Regions from separate parts of the Lysobacter sp. CA196 genome, predicted to be linked through region 3. Evidence: predicted binding sites of a transcription regulator. Region 3 holds the regulator's gene; each other region holds the start of a gene.
The links. The regulator sigma-54, encoded in region 3, starts transcription at its own class of promoters, with help from an activator protein. The targets are predictions, from matches to a motif close to TGGCACGNGCNTTGC.

Region 1: a site for sigma-54 is predicted at 3,275-3,289, ahead of glnA (type I glutamate--ammonia ligase). Genes of this name have one in related genera too.
Region 2: a site for sigma-54 is predicted at 2,051-2,065, ahead of pgaA (poly-beta-1,6 N-acetyl-D-glucosamine export porin PgaA). Genes of this name have one in related genera too.

Annotation. Positions count from the first base shown of each region.
Region 1 covers NZ_JBQJIN010000019.1:36,816-43,201, forward strand. The annotation lists gene ACTOWK_RS16260 (DUF4377 domain-containing protein) at 73-465, opposite strand; gene ACTOWK_RS16265 (META domain-containing protein) at 462-1,010, opposite strand; gene ACTOWK_RS16270 (hypothetical protein) at 1,136-1,690, opposite strand; gene ACTOWK_RS16275 (DUF2750 domain-containing protein) at 1,728-2,219, opposite strand; gene ACTOWK_RS16280 (undecaprenyl-diphosphate phosphatase) at 2,267-3,073, opposite strand; gene glnA (type I glutamate--ammonia ligase) at 3,366-4,775, shown strand; gene ACTOWK_RS16290 (TorF family putative porin) at 5,465-6,280, shown strand; gene ACTOWK_RS16295 (P-II family nitrogen regulator) at 6,327-6,386, shown strand, end outside.
Region 2 covers NZ_JBQJIN010000017.1:93,028-99,413, reverse strand. The annotation lists gene pgaA (poly-beta-1,6 N-acetyl-D-glucosamine export porin PgaA) at 1-1,848, opposite strand, end outside; gene ACTOWK_RS15645 (GH92 family glycosyl hydrolase) at 2,268-5,759, shown strand; gene ACTOWK_RS15640 (hypothetical protein) at 6,191-6,386, shown strand, end outside.
Region 3 covers NZ_JBQJIN010000011.1:88,402-94,787, reverse strand. The annotation lists gene hprK (HPr(Ser) kinase/phosphatase) at 1-147, opposite strand, end outside; gene ACTOWK_RS12165 (PTS sugar transporter subunit IIA) at 356-820, opposite strand; gene hpf (ribosome hibernation-promoting factor, HPF/YfiA family) at 863-1,192, opposite strand; gene ACTOWK_RS12155 (RNA polymerase factor sigma-54) at 1,425-2,834, opposite strand; gene lptB (LPS export ABC transporter ATP-binding protein) at 2,917-3,636, opposite strand; gene lptA (lipopolysaccharide transport periplasmic protein LptA) at 3,636-4,163, opposite strand; gene lptC (LPS export ABC transporter periplasmic protein LptC) at 4,144-4,710, opposite strand; gene ACTOWK_RS12135 (KdsC family phosphatase) at 4,707-5,255, opposite strand; gene ACTOWK_RS12130 (KpsF/GutQ family sugar-phosphate isomerase) at 5,383-6,386, opposite strand, start outside.

The sequences.
Region 1 (6,386 bases), on a different contig from region 3:
ATGTTTGCTGCGAAGACAGGATCAACGGCCCTGCGCGAGCCATGGGGTTGGCCGCGTTCAGCCGCGGGTCGGTCAGGGCCGGTCATGAGCGACCGCTCCGCCTGCGCTGCCGTTCTCGTGGGTCGGTTCCGGCGTCCACGGCGTGGCGTAGTCCAGCGCATACGCACTGACGAGGCGGTCGCGCAGCCTCAGCGGGTAATGGCGCACACGCACGAGTTCGTGCGCCCCGGGTGGGTGGCGATAGCCCTCGATCGGCCCGTAGAAGCGTTGCCAATCCGAGGCCGACACCCGTCGGCCGAGGACGTAGTGCAGTTCGCGCACCCACAGGCAACCGGATGCGGCGGCCGGCAGGCCTTCGCAATCGACTTCTTTTGCCGCCACCTCGAGCGTCGTCTCGACCGGCTTGCTGCCCCACAGCGCATCCTGCGTCTGCAAGACCAACTGGGTGCCGTTACGGCTGGTCAAGCGCAGGCGCTGCCGCACGCCCTGGCCTTCCAGGCGGTAGCGGTAAGGCGAGAGCAGCTGTTCGTGGACCGCGATCGAAGTCGCCTGGGCAAGTGGGCTGGTACACCCAGGGCCTGCTGGGCCTCACCGGACACCTCGACGACGTCGCCGCGCAGGCGATAGTCGCCGCTCATTTCGCCGCAGTGTCCCTCGATGCTCACGCGGCCGTCGTCGCCGAACTCGAAATGGATCTGCGAAAACTCGTTCGATTGCAGCTCCGGCAGCGCGCGGCCGTCGGCGGTGGTGGCGAGCAGGATCTGCCAGCGATAGCCGGCCAGGCCTTGCGGGCCCGGATCCGGTTTCGGCGGTGGCGGGCGCTGGGTTGTCGCGGCCGGGCGCACGCCGCCCGGTTCGACCGCGCGCTCGGGCACGGTCGCCTCGGCCGCCTCGGTGTGGCCGGGCCGGCCGTCGCCGCCGCAGGCGGTCGGCGCGAACAGCAGTGCGGCGACCAGCGCTACCGGATGCACACGGCGGCAATCGACGGAAACGGAACAGGACGAGGGCATGAGGGCCTCCTTGGCCAGAGGGCACAGCCTGAGTCGTGCGTGTCGTTGCGCGCCATCGCCGCGGCTCGGGTAAACGCGAGTTCGGTCACGTTGTCGAAGAAGAAAACAGGTCGCGCGAACGCGCTTCAACGTGCCGGCGCGGCCGGCAGGCCGATCAGCTCCATGCGTGCGCCGTCGTCGGCGGCGACGCGCAGGATCGGTGCGCGGCCCTGGGTGTCGATGGAGAAGCGCGCGCCGATCAGGGGCTGGGCGAAAAAAGCGCGCTCCATCATTGCGCCGTGGCGGCAGCCTGCCACGGTCTGCACCGCGTCGATCCGTTGGTCGTGCACGATCCGTTCGCCTTCGATCCGATACGCACCGCCGGTGGTATTGCACACGCCCTTGAGTTCATACGCACCGTCGTCGCGAAAACGCGCCATCAGTCCACGTTTGCGCGCGCCGCGCAATTCGCGGACGCGATGGCCTTGCGCGTCGGTGGCCGTCAGCGGATACCAATCGAAGGCGCGCAACAGACCGGTTTGGGTCTGCGGCTGCGGATACGTCGGGACGGGGCGTTTCGATCCGGTGGAAGAAGCCTGCGCGCAGGCTGCGAGCGCCGCGACGAGCGCTACCGCAGAACAGGTTCGGTGCATGACGACTCCTTGTCGAAGAGGATGCGCCGCGAGCGCGATAATGCCCACAGCTCCTGGGCAAACGCGCCGTTGCGTCGTTCGGGGTTCAGCTCTTCGGCTTGGCGAACTTCTGCGCCAGCTCGCGCTGGGCGCGTTCCAGGTCGAGGCCGCCGTCGCCGTCGTCTTCCTGCTCGCTTTCATCGGCGAGCACCGCGTCGATATGCCCCAGCAGTTCCGCCGGGGTGACCACCGCGCACTGCATCGTGGTGTTCGGAAACACGCCGACGCCGAGGCCGGCCTCGGTCAGCGCCGGCGCGGCGTTGCTGCGCCAGGCGTCGAGCTCGCGCAGCACCGGCGCATAGCCCTTGAGGTTCGGCGCGGCCGCCAGGGCGGCGCGCGCGGTGCCGGTCGAGGGCCAGACCGGCAGCAGTTCCTGGCCATCGCCGTCGAACAGGGTCAGCACGAACTCGCCGGACTCGGCGACCCATAGCTGCCCGGTGTGCGCGATGGCGGCGACGAAGGCGGCGTAGCGTTCGGGCCCGGACAGCTGTGCGTAGTCGAGCAATTCCTGCTCGGCGGCGCGATCGGCTTCGTTCATGGCGGCGGCTCCTGCCGGTGGGGCGGTGCGATCAGGGGCGATGCGATTCAACTGCCGGACGGCATCAACAGCAACAGCGCGGCGCCGAACACGAAGCGGTAGATCGCGAACGCCGTGAAACGGTGGGTCTGGATATAGCGCAACAGCCACTTCACCGCGATGAAGGCGGTCACGGCCGAGGCGATGAAGGCCACACCGAGCGCGTTCCAGTCTTCGTTGGCGGCGGCGGGCGTGCCGAGCACCCCGAGCAGTTCGTAGCCGCTGGCCGCGAACATGGTCGGGATGCCGATCAGGAAAGTGAACTCGGTCGCCGCGGCGCGGCTGGTGGTGCCGGCGAGCAGGGCGATGAAGATCGTCGCGCCCGAGCGCGAGGTACCCGGGAACACGCCGGCGACGACCTGGGCGATGCCGACTAGGGTGGCGACGGCCCAGGTGATCTCGCTGCGTTCGCCGAGCGCGGCGGCGCGCTTGGCGGCGAAATGTTCGGCCGCGATCATCCACACGCCGCCCAGCACCAGCGCCCAGGCGATCGGAAGGACCTGGTCGGGCAAGGAGAAGCCGGCCTTCTTGACCGCGATGCCGAGCACCGCGGTCACCCCGAAGGCGAGGGCGAGCTTGAACAGGTAGTCGCGGTTGTCGCGCTGGCCGAAGCCGGTCGCCAACGTCCACAGCCGGCGCCAGTAAATGACGACCACGGCCAGGATCGCGCCGGCCTGGATCGAGATGTTGAACAGGTCGGAGCGGTGGCCGAGCCAGTGTTGCGCGATCAGCAGATGTCCGGTGCTGGAGATCGGCAGGAATTCGGTGATGCCTTCGATGATGCCGAGGAGCAGGGCGGCGAGCAGGTCGGTCATTAGGGGCGGGGGTCTTGAGTCGGGGGCGGAAAGGAGCGCCGGCGACGCGATCGGGGGTTCGCGGCGGCGCGCCAGAATAACGGAAAGCGTGTTGCACTAACTTGGTGCGACTGCTCGGTTTCGTGCCTTTATATGGTGCGTCCAGACGGCGGCGGAGCGGCGATTATCATTTATTTCAGTAACTTAGCGATAGATAAAAGTTGGCACGACGCTTGCTTCCCTGTAAGGCAGGCGGCTCCAATGCCCTCGCGTTGCACGACTCTTACCCTGACTCCCCATTCCCGGAACGAACATGTCTCTCGAACAGGTCGAAAAGCTCATCAAGGATCACAAGGTCGAATTCGTCGACCTGCGTTTCACCGACATGCGTGGCGTGCAGCATCACGTGACCTTCCCGAAGTCCATCGTCGAGCCCTCGCTGTTCGAAGACGGCAAGATGTTCGACGGTTCCTCGATCAGCGGCTGGAAGGGCATCAACGAGTCGGACATGATCCTGCTGCCGGATCCCTCGACCGCGTTCCTGGACCCGTTCACCGCCGACCCGACCGTCGTGCTGACCTGCGACATCCTCGACCCGGCGACCATGCAGGCGTATTCGCGCGACCCGCGCGGCGTCGCCAAGCGCGCCGAGGCTTACCTGAAGTCCAGCGGCGTCGCCGACCAGGCCTTCTTCGGTCCGGAACCCGAATTCTTCATCTTCGACTCGGTCCGTTACGCCAATGAGATGGGCCACACCTTCTTCCACATCGATTCGGAAGAAGCCGCCTGGAACTCGGGCAAGGAATACGAAGGCGGCAACAGCGGTTACCGTCCGGGCGTGAAGGGCGGTTACTTCCCGGTCGCCCCGCTCGACTCGCTGCACGACATCCGCGCCGAGATGTGCAAGACCCTCGAGCAGGTCGGCATCGAAGTCGAAGTGCACCACCACGAAGTCGCCAACGCCGGTCAGTGCGAGATCGGCACCAAGTTCAACTCGCTGGTCGCCAAGGCCGACGAGCTGTTGACGATGAAGTACATCATCAAGAACGTCGCCCACCGCAACGGCAAGACCGCGACCTTCATGCCCAAGCCGATCGTCGGCGACAACGGCAGCGGCATGCACGTGCACCAGTCCTTCGCCAAGGGCGGCGTCAACCTGTTCAGCGGCGATGGCTACGGCGGCCTGTCGCAGATGGCGCTGTGGTACATCGGCGGCGTGTTCAAGCACGCGCGCGCGATCAACGCCTTCACCAACTCGGGCACCAACAGCTACAAGCGCCTGGTGCCGGGCTACGAAGCGCCGGTGATGCTGGCCTATTCGGCCCGCAACCGTTCGGCCAGCTGCCGCATTCCCTACGTCGCCAACCCGAAGGCGCGCCGCATCGAGATGCGCTTCCCCGACCCGATCCAGTCGGGCTACCTGACCTTCGCCGCGCTGATGATGGCCGGCCTGGACGGCATCAAGAACCAGATCGACCCGGGCGCGCCGAGCGACAAGGACCTCTACGACCTGCCGCCGGAAGAGGAGAAGGGCATCCCGACCGTGTGCCACTCGCTCGACCAGGCGCTCGAAGCGCTCGACAAGGACCGCGACTTCCTCAAGGCCGGCGGCGTGTTCACCGACGACTTCATCGACAGCTACATCACGCTGAAGATGCAGGAAGTGACCAAGTTCCGCGCCGCGACTCATCCGCTCGAATACCAGATGTACTACGCCGTCTAAGGAGATTGCCGCAGATGTATATCGGATCTTCGGATCGGCGGATGTCCGGCCCGGTCCTTGTGGACCGGGCGCTCACCGGGCCGGAATGCGCTTCAACGCATTCCGGAAAGCTCCCGGCTCGCCCATTCGAATACCAGATGTACTACGCCGTCTAATCGCCATGAACGCATCCATCCTCGTGCCAGCCAAGCGTTATCCCGATCGCCCGCGCCGCTACGATGCGGCGCGGCGGGATGCGACGCGGCGGCGCGCGGAGGCGATGCGCGACATGCGGTAAACCAGCACACGGCCCGGGGCTAACGCTCCGGGCCGTGTCGCTTTCAGGGAAGACGAACCCACCCGGGCGACGCCACTCGCCCTCATCCGTCCGATATCGGCCTGCGGCCGACGTCGCGGGAGCGGCTTGCCGCAACCAACGCAGGACACAAACAGCAAAGCGCACGACGACCGAAATCTTCGACCACGGCATCGCCATCAGCGCGACGAGTACGCAGCCATCGAGCCGCGACCGATCGGCCGGCGCCGCCACGGACACGACCGACCACAGGAGGACAGCCATTCGACGTAGGCGCGGACCGCAGAGTCCGACCGCACGTCCCTCCGGCTCATCGCGATGCACGCGTCGACGCGGCCGGAACGCAACGAAGCAATGACCGGGGAGGGGCCACCGCTTATGAGGAGCCTGCGTCATGTCGTTACATCGCAAAACCGAACACGCCGGCGCCACCGGCAAGACCGTGCGGGCCAAAACCGCGCGAGCCAGGGCCGCGCTCGCCACCGCGCTCGCGTTCGCCACACTCGCGGCCGCGTCCGCGCACGCCGGAACCTCGGGCTCGGTGAGCCTGACCAGCGACTACCTGTTTCGTGGGGTGTCGCAGAACAACCAGAACCCCGCCTTGCAGGGCGGCATCGAGTACGCGCACGACAGTGGTTTCTACCTCGGCGCCTGGGGCAGCAACGTCAGCTGGCTGTCGGACACCGTCGTGATCGGCGACGACATCTCCAACAGCCTCGAACTCGACGGCTACGTGGGCTACCGCGGCAAGGCCGGCGAGCTGTTCTCCTACGACGTCGGCGTGCTGACCTATTACTACCCCGGCGATTACCCGAGCGGCTTCAACAGCCCCGACACCACCGAGATCTACCTAGGCGGCACCTTGGCGCCGTCGGAGACGGTCTCGGTCGGACTCAAGTACTCCTATGCCGTGACCGACCTGTTCGGCTATGCCGATTCCGACGGCAGCGGCTACCTCGACGCCAACCTCAACTGGACCTTCCAGCCGAGCTGGACGCTCAACGTCCACGGCGGCAAGCAGTGGATCGAGCACAACAAGGACTTCGAGTACGCCGACTGGAAAGTGGGCGTGACCAAGAGCTTCGACAACGGCTTCTCGGTCGCCGCCGCCTACAGCGACACCGATGCCGAACAGGCCTTGTACACCAACGCCCACGACAACTTCCTGGCCGACGACGCCTTCACCCTGACCGTGACCAAGGCGTTCTGAGCACGCCCGGCGCACGACTGCACACGAACCACCACGGAGCTGCGAGATGAAACTGATCATTGCCATCATCCGCCCGTTCAAGCTCGACGAGGTGCGCGAGGCGCTG
Region 2 (6,386 bases), on a different contig from region 3:
CCATTCGTGTTCGTAGCGCAGTTGCGGCACCCAGGCGCTGCCATGGCCCTGCTGCCAATACGGCCCGGCGCTGGCGCTGAGGCGTTGCACGAAGTGGCGGGTGTAGCGGCGCCAGGCGACGTGATCCAGGCGCACACCAAGATTCAGCGAGGCGTCGCGGCTGGGGTTGAAATAGGGCACGTCGGCGTCGCGGCGGCTGGCGCGGCTGGTCGACAGATCGGCCAGGCCGGCGATCTGCAGATGCGGCCGCGTGTACAGGCGTTGATCGAGGCTCAGCGCGAGCGCGCTGCGTCGGTTGTCGTCGCTGTAGCGCAGTTGCTGCGCGGTCGCGCCGAGCGAGGTGCGTTCGCTCGGCGTCCAGCGCAGACCCAGGCTCAAGGCATCGGCGTCGATGCCGGCGCCGCGCGCCTGCAGCGAGGCTTCCGGGGTTTGCCGGTACCACGACGCATTGACGCGCCAGGCATCGTCGAGGCGCCAGCCGGCATCGAGGTAATAACCGGTGCGCTCGTCGCTGGCGAGCGAGCGGTCGTCGGCGCGGTCGACGCCGAAGCCCAGGCTGAGGCGGTCGTAGGCATACAGCGCGCCGATGCCGCTGCGACGGTCGTGGACGCGGTCGCCGGGGTAATCGGCCCAGGCGTCCTGGGCATGCGCGGTCAGGCGCCAGCGGTCGTCGATCAGCGGGCTGCGGATCTCGAAACGGTGCACGGCGTCGCGAGTGCCGAGCGGCGATGCGGCCGCGCTGCCGCCGCGCGCATCGCTGCGGCCGCCGGCGGTGCTGAGCGACCATTGCCAGCCCAGGCGATGGTCCCAGGACTCGCCCATCTGCTTGACCTGCACGTCGCGCGGACGGTGGGCGATCAACTCATCGTGGATCGGCCGTGCCAGGTCGACGCGGGCGTGTTCGAGGTAGGAACCGATCTGGCCGATGCGCGCGCCGACGCTGGTCGGTTCGAGCGTGCTCGCCATCTGGAAGCGTTGCAGCGCGCGATCGGTCCAGCCGCGTTTTTGATAGGCCACGCCGAGATTGGTCTGCAGGCTGGGGTTGTCCGGGCCGATCGCGGCCATCGTTTCCAACTGCTGCTGCGCGCCGACGGTGTCCTCGCCGTAGAGGCGGATCATGGTCTGGGTGCTGTCGGCGTCGTAGTGGCGCCAGTTTTCGAAGCTCTGCTTGGCGCCGTTGACGCGCACCCAGGCCGGCTCGGCCGCCTTGATCTTGTCGAGTTGGGCCAGGGCGTCGTCGAAACGCTCGCTTTCCGAATAGGCGTAGGCCAGCTGCAGTTGCGAATCGTGATCCTCGGGCCACTCGCGCACAACCCGTTCGAGTACGGTCGCGGCTTCCTCGGGGCGTTTGTCGGCGAGCAGGGAGGCGCCGACCTTCGACAAGGCATACATCGGAATGTCGACGCCTTCGGCCTGCAGCGCGCGGTAGCGTTCGACCACGTCGGCATGGCGTTCGAGGTGATTGAGCAGCATCAGCTCGTCGAAGCGCGTGCGCAGGTCGGCCTGACGTTGCTGCGGGGTCTGGTTGGCGCGGTATTGCTCGAAGGCGTCGCGGGCGCTGCGCATTTCGTCGAGGCGGGTGGCCTCGTCTTCGGGGAACAGGCTGCCCCATACCGCAAGGCGGGCGAGGCGGCCGGAGTCGAGGCGCTGGCGCTCGGGCGCGTCGAACAATTCGGGGCGGGCTTGATACAGGGCCCAGGCGCGGTGCGCGCTGCCGAGGTCGGCCAGGGTCAGCACCTGCAGTCGGTACAGGCGGTCGTCGCCGGGCGTCGCGGCCTGGGCGCTTTCGATGCGCGCCAGCGCGGCCAGCCACTGCCGGTCGGCGCGCAAGCGCTCGATGTCCGGCATCGGATTGGCGGCGGCTGTTTGACGCTCTGCAGCAAAAGCTGACGTTGAGGGGCAGATTGCGCTTGCGGTCGCTAAAGCAATGGAGAGGGCAAGTCGATGCGGGTTGGGCATGGTGGGACGGACTTCCGTGTAGCGGAGGGCTGCAGGTGAGGTCTAGACCAATACAAAAATGTGATGCAAATCACATTCTTGATGGGGTGACGCAAGAGGTGTGCCAAAGGCAGGCGATCCGGACCGGAACTTGTGGCGGAAGTGCTTGTTCGGATTGGCTTTTTTGCCAGCCTGGCGGGGTGGGCGAATGCTGCGCCGCGGTTTGACAAGGTCGATTTAGATCGATTTAAATCGGGAGAAGCAGGGGCGTTCGCCGGTCGGCGCGACGCGAATCGGAGGCGATCGCCGTCCGGGCAACGGGAGCGGGAATGTCGGCAAGGTGGAAAGTGCGCCGCAATGGCGCAGGGACGACGGCGAAACACGCATTGGCGCTGGCCGTGGCCTGGGCTCTGGTGCCCACGGCGATGGCCGGGCCGGTGCGCAGCTTCTGGACCTCGTTCGAGGCCGGTGAGCCGGCTGCGGCCGAGCCCGCGACCGCGGCAGGGGCCCAGCCCCCGGTAACGGCCGACCCGGCGCCGCGCCTGAGCGCCGACGGCGGCCCGCCCGCGGCCGCCGCCCTCACCGCGAAACCCGGCATGGGCTTCAGCGGCCTGCGCTCGCTGCGTTACCAGGGCGTCGGCAGCGGCGCGGCGCAAAGCGCGCAGGTCGTCGAGGTCGACATCGCGGTGGCCAAGGACTCTGTGCTGTCCTACCGCCTGTTCCCGCTGTCGAGCGCGCATATCGCCGGCCAGCCCGCACCGTCGAAGCTGGATGCATTGCGCAACGGCTCGACCTATGTCGCCATCGACCTGGTGTTCGACGACGGCAGCCGTCTGTCGCAGCGCAAACCGCTGGATCTGTACGGCAACGGCTTGACCGCGCGCGCGCAGGGCATGGCCCGGCTGCTCTATCCCGATCAATGGAACGCGGTCAGCAGCCGCATCGGCGAAGTCGCGGCCGGACGGCGCGTGCGCAAGATCCTGCTGGTCCACGAGGGCGACACTGCGTTGCCGTACCAGGGCTATCTCGACGACTTGCGCATCGCGCCGGCGCCCGCGCTCGCCAAGGGCAAGCGCGCCGCGCTGCGCCCCAGCGACTATGTGGACACCCGCCGCGGCAGCAATTCCAACAGCCGCTTCTCGCGCGGCAACACCTTCCCGGCGGTCGCGGTGCCGCACGGCTTCAACTTCTGGACCCCGACCACGAACGCCGGCTCGCACTGGATCTACCAGTACCAGGAGCGCAACGGCGACGACAACCGCCCGCGCATCGAAGCCTTCGCGCTGTCGCACGAGCCGAGCCCGTGGATGGGCGACCGCCAGACCTTCCACGTGATGCCGGCGATCGGCGAGGGCCGGCCCGAATTCGACCGCAGCAAGCGCGCGCTGAGTTTCGGCCACGACGAGGAAACCGCGCGTGCCGATTACTACCGGGTGCGCTTCGACAATGGCCTGGTTGTCGAGATGACCCCGACCGACCACGCCGCGGTCATGCGCTTTACCTTCCCGGCCGAGCCCGGCGAGACCCGCGCGCAGTTGCTGTTCGACCATCGCGACGAACACGGCGACATTCGTCTCGACCGCGACGGCCGCGCGCTGAGCGGTTGGAGCGAGAGCATGAGCAAGCTCTCGACCGGCGCCTCGCGCTTGTTCTTCTACGCGCGTTTCGACCGGCCGATCCGCGACGGCGCCCGGCTCGACCGCGACAAGGCCGGGCGCGACCGCGTCTCGGCCTGGTACGGCTTCGACCTCAGCGGCGACCCCACCCGCCAGGTGACGATGCGCATCGCCACTTCGCTGATCAGCGTCGAACAGGCGCAGCGCAACCTGGAACTGGAAATCGGCGCCGACGAAGGCTTCGATGCGGTGCGCGAACGCGCGCGCGCCGCCTGGGACGCCAAGCTCGGCATCGTCCGCGCCGAGGGCGCGCCGGCGCACGAGCAAGCGGTGCTGTATTCCAACCTCTACCGCTTGTTCCTGTACCCCAACAGCGGTTACGAGAACACCGGCACCGCCGAGCGGCCGCTGTACAAATATGCGAGTCCGTTCTCGGCGCCGGCCGGCAAGGACAGCGCCGGCGCCACCGGCGCGGCCGTCGTCGACGGCAAGGTCTATGTCAACAACGGCTTCTGGGACACCTACCGCACCAGCTGGCCGGCCTATGTATTGCTGACTCCGAGCCACGCCGGCGAGATGATCGACGGCTTCGTCCAGCAGTACCGCGACGGCGGCTGGATCGCGCGCTGGTCCTCGCCGGGCTATGCCGACCTGATGGTCGGCACCAGTTCGGATATCGCCTTTGCCGACGCCTGGCTCAAGGGCGTGCGCAATTTCGACGTGCGCTCGTTCTATCAGTCGGCGATCCGCAACGCTTCCAGCGTCAGCCCGGTGCCGGGTGCGGGCCGCAAGGGCATCGAGCGGGCGATCTTCAGCGGCTACACCGACACTACGGTCGGCGAAGGCTTGTCGTGGTCGATGGATGGCTACATCAACGACTTCGCCATCGGCCGTCTGGCCGGCGCGCTGGCGCAGGAGGCCGGCGCCGACGATCCCTACCAGGCGAGCTATCGCGACGATGCGGCGTACTACCGCAATCGCGCGCTCGGTTACGTCAACCTGTTCAACCCGCCACTCGGCTTCTTCATCGGCCGCCATCGCGACGGCCGCTGGCGCTACACCGCCACCGAGTTCGACCCGACCCGCTGGGGCGGCGACTACACCGAGACCAATGCCTGGAACATGGCCTTCCATGCGCCGCAGGACGGTGCCGGCCTGAGCGCGCTGTACGGCGGGCGCACCGCCCTGGGCAACAAGCTCGACCTGTTCTTCGCCACGCCGGGCACCTTCGAGGTCGGCAGCTACGGCGAGGTGATCCATGAAATGCTCGAAGCGCGCGACGTGCGCATGGGCCAGTACGGCCACAGCAACCAGCCCTCGCACCATATTCCGTATATGTACGCCGCCGCCGGCCAGCCGTGGCGGATCCAGGAAAAAGTGCGCGACATCCTCGATCGCCTGTACGTCGGCGGCGAGATCGGCCAGGGCTATCCCGGCGATGAAGACAACGGCGAGATGTCGGCGTGGTGGTTGTTCAGTGCCGCCGGTTTCTATCCGCTGCGTATGGGTTCGCCCGAGTACGTGATCGGCGCGCCGCGTTTCGAACGCATGAGCATCCGCCTGGAAAACGGCCGCGAGCTGCAGATCAACGCGCCCAAGGTCAGCGCGCGCAACCGCTACGTGCAGTCGCTGCGGGTCAACGGCGAAGCCTGGGACCGCTTGACCCTGCCGCACGAATTGCTGGCACAAGGCGCGGTGCTGGATTTCCGCATGGGCCCGTCGCCGTCGAACTGGGCCAGCAGCGCGCAGGCCCTGCCGGAGTCGCTCAGCGCCGATGGCGAGACGCCCAAGCCGCTGCGCGACCTGGGGCGGCGCGACAATGCGACGGTCGCCGGTGTCGCGGCCAAGCAGGCCGCGGCTTTGTTCGACGACGACGCGACCACCTCGACGCGTTTGAGCGGGCCGATGCCGCTGCTGAGCTGGAACTTCAAGGCGCCGGCGACGGTGCGCTTGTACACCCTGACCTCGGCGGCGCGCCGCGGCGATCCGCAAGCTTGGGCCTTGCAGGGCTCCAACGACGGCGCGCAATGGACCACGCTCGACGAACGCAGTGGCCAGGTCTTCGCCTGGCGCAAGCAAACGCGCGCGTTCGCCATCGCCGGACCGGCGGCGTATTCGCGTTATCGCCTGCGCCTGCTCGCCGACGGCGCCGGGCAGGGCGGCATCGAGCTGGCCGAGGTGGAGTTGCTCGGCGAGGCGAAATAAGGTGGCAACGGCCGCCTGTTCAAGCGAACACGCGCAACCGACCTAGACCGCGTTGTGCGACGGCCGCTGCGGCGGATGTCTGTGCAGCGCATTCCGCAGGTGTTGCGACAGGTTGAGGCCGCAGCGCAAGGCTGCGGCTGCGCTGCATGCAATGCGCGCCTTGGTCGGCACACGTATTTCATCGCGCGCCGTTGGTCGGCGCGCGCCACGTTAATCCGCCGGCGCTCGCATTGGCGCTGTGACGCGCTGTGCGCTTTAACGGAAACCTCATGCGTGCGTCTCGAACGCAGCGGTCCGATCGCGCGAATCGTTCCCGTTATGTCCCGATATCGCCCCGTGTTCTTCCTCGGCACGCGCGCCGGGAAGGGCTAAGTTCGGCGATGCAGTGCGATCGACCCATCCACGCGGAATGATTCCGCAACGAGGCTCATATGGAACTCATGGGACGTACCGGCTCCAGGCTGCGGCGCCATGCCGCGGTGCTGGCAACGGGCTTGATGCTCGCAGCGCCTTTGGCGCAAGCCCAGAACTTCGAAACTCACTACGGCAACCAACCTTGGCGCGACGGCGGTGAGGACGTCAAGGCGGTGAACTATTGTCCGGGCCGCGGCTCGGTCACCGTCGGCA
Region 3 (6,386 bases):
GAGGTAGCCGGCCAGCGACGGACGCCGTGCGACCGTATTGACCGCTTCGACCAGACGGCCGTCGCCGCGTTGGCCGGCTACCCAGCGCAGGGCGAGTCGCTCGCGCTGCTGTTCGAACAGTTCGCCTGCACGGATGCTCTTGCTCATGGGCGGAAGTTTACGAGCAAAGCGATGGCAGTGTCCGCATCGGTGCGGAACCGGTCGCATTCGCGGCGCGGTGTGAAGAAGGCGGGCGAGGCAGGCCGATGAGCCGCTCAGCGGTTGGGGAAAGGAGCGTGGCTCGGATCGACACGGCTCGGAGCGGTGCCGCTGGAATCAACACATCCCGGAACTGCACATCTCGGAACGGCAGGGCTCAGGCCGCGCTGCGGCGACAGTGGTCGAGCAGGCGATAACTCAGCTCGGCGACGTTCGGCGCCGAGCGTAATCGGTCGAGGAAGCCGCCGTCGGCGAAGCGCTCGGCCAGCTCGGCCAGCAATTGCAGATGCTGCTGGACGTGATGCTCGGGAATGGCCATGGCCAGGACCAGGTCGACCGGGCGCCCGTCGATGGCGCCGAAATCGATCGGCTCGGCCAACCTGAGAAAGGCGCCGCGGCTGTTTTCGAACAGGGGCGTACGCGCGTGCGGAATGGCGACGCCGTGGCCGATGGCGGTGCTGGCGAGCCGTTCGCGTTCGCCCAGGCTTGCGCGCAGGGCGAACGCAGTGGAGGAGTTGCTGTCGCAGAGCATGCGCGCGGCGACGTCGAGCACGGTATTGCGATCGCCGGGTTCGACCAGGATCGCGACCCGTTCCGCACTCAGTAATTCATAAAGCGGCATGACAGCGTGTCTGGATCGATGACCGGGTCCCGGGGGCCGGGTTCAGCCGACGAATTCGCCGTTGCGTGCGAGGCTTTCGCCACGGTGGTGATCGACTTGCTTGCTCTTGTGCTTCATGAGCAGGCGGTCGAGCTTGTCGGCGAGCAGATCGATCGCGGCGTACATGTCGATGGCGGCGGCGTCGCAGTGCAGGGTACGGCCGGCGATGAGAACGGTGGCCTCGGCGCGGTGGTCGGGCTTGTCGAGACTGAGCTGGGTACGCACGTCGAAGGGTTGGTCGAAATGGCGTTGCAGACGGGCCAGCTTGGTTTCCACATAGTCACGCAGGGCTGCAGTGACTTCCAGTTGCTGGCCGTGGGTTTCGATACGCATCGGAGACCTCCTTCACGTCGCGGGAGAATGCAGACTGGGCTCCGGGCCGTCGCTCGTCGGCGGGCTTCGGAGCCTGATTGACGCCCTGGCCGGGGCCAGGGATTCCAGCATCTCACGCTCAGTTCCAGGTGCAAGTGGCAAGACCGCAACAATGGTCGTAGGCCATTGTTAAGTCACTGATTCGATGGGGAATAGAGGCCGAAATCCAGCGGCTTTGCGGGATTTGGCGGCCTCAGGCCATGCGCACGCGTTCCTGCGACGAGGGAATGCTCATCGCCTCGCGGTACTTGGCCACGGTGCGGCGCGCGACCGGCACGCCGGTGGCCTTGAGGGTTTCGGCCAGGCGCGCGTCGGACAAGGGTTTGCGCGGGTTCTCGGCCTCGATCAGGCGCCGGATCATGGCCTGGATCGCGGTGCTGGAGGCTTCGCCGCCGGAACCCGTGTCGATGCCGGAGGCGAAGAAAGCGCGCAGCGGCATGGTCCCGCGGGGGGTGCGCGCGTACTTGCGGGCGATCGCGCGCGAGACCGTGGATTCGTGCAGGCCGACTTCGTTGGCGACCTCGCGCAGGGTCAGCGGACGCAGTGCGCTGTCGCCGAATTCGAGGAACCCGGCCTGTTGCTTGAGCAGGCAGCGCGCGACCTTGAGCAAGGTGTCGCCGCGCGCTTCCAGGCTCTTGAGCAGCCAGCGCGCTTCCTGCAGATGGCCGCGCAGATAGCTGGCATCGGAGGCGTTGGCGTGGCGGATCATGCTTTCGTAGCCGCGGTGGATCGAGATGCGCGGACGCATCGCTTCCGACAGGGCCACGCGCCACAGGCCGTTCTGGCGCCAGATCACCACGTCGGGGGTGACATAGGTGTCGGTGGAGATCGCGCCCATCTGCGCGCCGGGGCGCGGGTCGAGCGAGCGCAGCAACTGCACCGCGGTCTCGACCTCGGCGATGTCGCGCTTGAGTTCGCTGGCCAGGCCGGCCGCGCCGACCCGCGGCAGGCGCTCCAGCGGTTCGCCGGCGATCACCAGGGCCAGCGCCTTGCCCGGGGTGTCGTCGGACAAGGTGTTGAGCTGCAGGCTCAGGCATTCGCTGAGCGAACGCGCGCCGGAGCCGACCGGGTCGAAGCGCTGCACCTGGTGCAGCACGGTGGCGACCTCTTCCTCGCTCACCCCCATCGCCAGCGATTCGACGATCGCCGCCAGGCTTTCGCGCAGGTAGCCGTCGTCGTCGATCGCCTCGATCAGGGCCACGCCGATGCTGCGGTCGCGCTGCGACAGCGGGCTGAGGTGCAGCTGCCACAGCAGATGGTCGTGCAGGGTCTCGGCCTCGGCGACCTGTTCGGCCGCGGGCGAGTCCTCATCGCTGTGGTCGGAGGGGCCGACCCGTTCGTACCAGGTCTCGCCGTCGTCCATGGTCCATTCGGGCTCGACGGTCGGCGCTTCGGCGCCTTCCTCGGTGCTCGGCGGCGGGCGCGGCTCGTCTTCGTTGACCGCGGACGGATCGGTCCAGTCGAGCAGCGGGTTGCTCTCGATCGCAGTGGCCAGTTCGGCTTCCAGTTCGACAGCCGACAGCTGCAGCAGGCGAATCGCCTGCCGCAATTGCGGTGTCATCACCAATTGTTGTCCGAGCGAGGCTTGGAGGCGAGGCTTCATCATCGATGACTAACGCGACCTGAGATGGCTGTCGGCCCGGGTCGCGCGTCGTGGGCGCCGTCCGCGCCCGGCAACCGCTAGGTTACAGACGGAACTGCTCGCCCAGATAGACACGGCGGACATCGGGATTGGCCAGCAGCGCGTCCGGAGCCCCCTGCGCGAGCACGCCACCGTCGTTCAGGATATACGCCCGGTCGCAAATGCCCAAGGTTTCACGGACGTTATGGTCCGTGATCAACACTCCGATGCCGCGATTCTTGAGATGGCGCACGATTCGCTGGATCTCGCCGACCGAAATGGGGTCGACGCCGGCGAAGGGTTCGTCCAGCAGCATCAGGCGCGGCCGGGCGGCCAGGGCGCGGGCGATCTCGACGCGGCGGCGCTCGCCGCCGGACAGGCTGGCGCCGAGCTGCTCGGCGACGTGGGTCACCTGCAGTTCGTCCATCAGGCTGGCCAGCTCGCGCTCGATGCCGGCGCGGTCGAGGTCGTCGCGCAGTTCCAGCACCAGGCGCAGGTTGTCGGCGACGCTGAGCTTGCGGAACACCGAGGGTTCCTGCGGCAGGTAGCCGACGCCGTACTTGGCGCGGGCGTACATCGGCTCGGAGGTGATGTCCTTGCCGTCGAGGACGATCTGGCCGGCATCGGCCGGGACCAGGCCGACGATCATGTAGAAGCAGGTGGTCTTGCCGGCGCCGTTGGGGCCGAGCAGGCCGACCACTTCGCCCGCATCGAGGGTCAGGCCGAAGTCGCGCACGACTTCGCGCGAGCGGTAGGCCTTGCGCAGGCCTTGTGCGACCAGCATCAGCCGCCTCCCTTGGCCGGGGCGGCGGTTTTGCTCTTGGGCAGCATGCGAATGTTGACGCGGCCGCCGGTGCCGCCGCTCTCGACCTGGCCGGTCTTGGAGTTGTAGACGATGCGTTCGCTCTTGATGGTGTCGCCGTTCTTGTCGACGTAGGCGTTGCCGGTCAAGACGATGGTGTCCTTCGGCATGTCGTACTCGATCTTGTTGGCGCGGCCGTTGAACGGTGCGCCGTCGTCGAGCTCCTGCTTCAGCGTCGCCTGCGAGCCGGTCAGGGTGACGAAGCTGATGTCGCCGCCGGCGCGCTTGATGTCGGCCTTGGCGGCATTGATGATCAAGGTGCCTTGAGTGATCTTGACGTTGCCGGTCAGCACGCAGGGGCCCGAATCGGTGCTGACCGAGCAATTGCTGCTGTCGGCGCCGGCATCCATGGGCTGGTTGCGGTCCGAAGAGCGCGCGAGCGCGGCCGCCGGCGCCAGCAGAAGGGCGACCAGGCACAGCGCCGGCCAGTTAGCGGGCTTTCGCTTCATAGCGGACCTTGACGTTGGGGATGGTGACGTTCTTGGTTTCGAGATCGGCCTGCAATCCCGAGCCGTTCATTATAGTGCCGGGCTGAATCAACCTGACCGGAACGGCTGAGGTGGCCTTGTTCGCATCGGGGAACACGTTCAGTTCCTCGGTGCTGATGTTGATCGGCTTACCGTCGGCATTGGTGCTGTCGGCCTTGACTTGGCCGCGCAGGCGCACTTCGTCGCCCTCGGCGTTGACCCAGCCGCGCTGCGAGCGCACTTCCCACGGCCCACCGTTGCCGCCGGCCTTCGGCGGGATCAGGAACAGCGGAGTGGTGACGTCCAGGGTCTTTTCGTTCGGGTCGCGGGTCAGCTTCGGCGCGCGCAAGGTGAACGATTCCTTGCCCTCCTTGTTGAGCACGACCGCCTCGAACTGGTTGAGCACGTAGTCCGGGCGCGCCTCGGCATGGCCGTCGCCGTGGTTCTTGTCGCGTTGCGACCACAACGCCCAGCCGCTCAACGCCGCGGCGGCCATCAGGATCAGGGTCAGCATGCCGCGCCAGCTCATCCGAGCGCACCGGTCAGCACGCGCTCGGCGTGGCCCTGCGCGCCGAGCAGCAGGTCGCATAGTTCGCGCGCCGCGCCTTCGCCGCCGCGCGCCACGGTGCGCCAGTGCACGCGCTCGCGCACCCAGGGGTGAGCATTGCCCGGGGCGACCGACAGGCCGACGTGGGGCAGGATCTTGAGGTCGGCGAGGTCGTCGCCCATGAAGGCGACCTGGTCCAGCGACAGCCCCAGGCCGGCGGCGATCTGCTGCACGCAGGCGAGCTTGTCGGCGACATCGCCATGGGCGGTCGCGCCGAGCTCGGCCGCGCGCTGGGCGGCGATGACGCCGCCGCGGGCGGTGACGAAATGCACGGCGATGCCGAACTTGCCCAACAGCGACAGGCCCTGGCCGTCCTGGACATGAAAACTCTTGAGCTCGCGCCCTTCGCTGTCGTAGGTCAGGCGACCGTCGGTCAGCGTGCCGTCCACGTCGAAGCAGGCCAGCCGGATGCGGGCGGCGCGTTCGCGGATTTCAGCGGGGTAATCGTTGAGGTGGCTGTAGGGCATGGGGTTTGGCGTAGGGACTCGGGTTTCGGGACTCGGGACTCGGGACTCGAATTTCGGATGTCGTGATCTGGAACTTGGCAGTAGAGGTCGGACGCTGTTGCGAGTCCCGAAACCCGAGTCCCGGCTCTTAAACCACTCTCGCACGCAACAAGTCGTGAATATTGAGCGCGCCGACCACGCGGCGTTCAGTGTCCACGACCAGCAGGCCGCTGATCTTGTGGGTTTCCATGAGCTGCGCGGCCTCGACCGCGAGCGCGTCGGCGCCGATGGTCTTGGGCGAGCGCGTCATGACCTCGGCGATGCGGGTCGAACGCAGGTCCACGCCGGCGTCGTCGAGGGTGCGGCGCAAGTCGCCGTCGGTGTACAGACCGAGCAGACGGCTGTCGTCGTCGACGATGGCGGTCATGCCCAGGCGCTTGTGGCTCATCTCGACCAGGGCCTCGCTGACGCTGGCGTCGGCGTGGACCCGCGGCACTTCCTCGCCGGCATGCATGATGTCGGTGATATGCAGCAGCAGGCGCCGGCCGAGCGCGCCGGCCGGGTGCGAGCGGGCGAAGTCGTCGGCGGTGAAGCCGCGTGCCTCGAGCAGGGCGACGGCGAGCGCATCGCCCATCGCCAGCGAGGCGGTGGTGCTGGAGGTCGGCGCCAGGTCGAGCGGGCAGGCCTCGGCCGGCACGCTGACGTCGAGGTGCACGTCGGCTTCGCGGGCCAGGGTCGACTGCGGCCGGCCGGTCATCGCGATCAGGCGGTTGCCCTGACGCTTGAGCACCGGCAGCAGCATCAGCACTTCGTCGCTTTCGCCGGAGTAGGACAGCGCCAGGACCACGTCGGCGTCGGTGATCATGCCCAGGTCGCCGTGGCCGGCTTCGCCCGGGTGGACGTAGAAGGCCGGGGTGCCGGTCGAGGCCAGGGTCGCGGCGATCTTGCGTGCGATATGCCCGGACTTGCCCATGCCGGTGCAGACGACCCGGCCGCGCGCGGCCAGGACCAGGTTGCAGGCGGCGGTGAAATCGCCGTCGATGCGGGCCGCAACCGCCGCCAGCGCCTGGGCCTCGATCTCGAACACGCGCCGGCCGCTCTGGGCCAGGCCGGCCTGCGCCGCGGGCGATTGCAGGAGGGCGGGATCGAGGG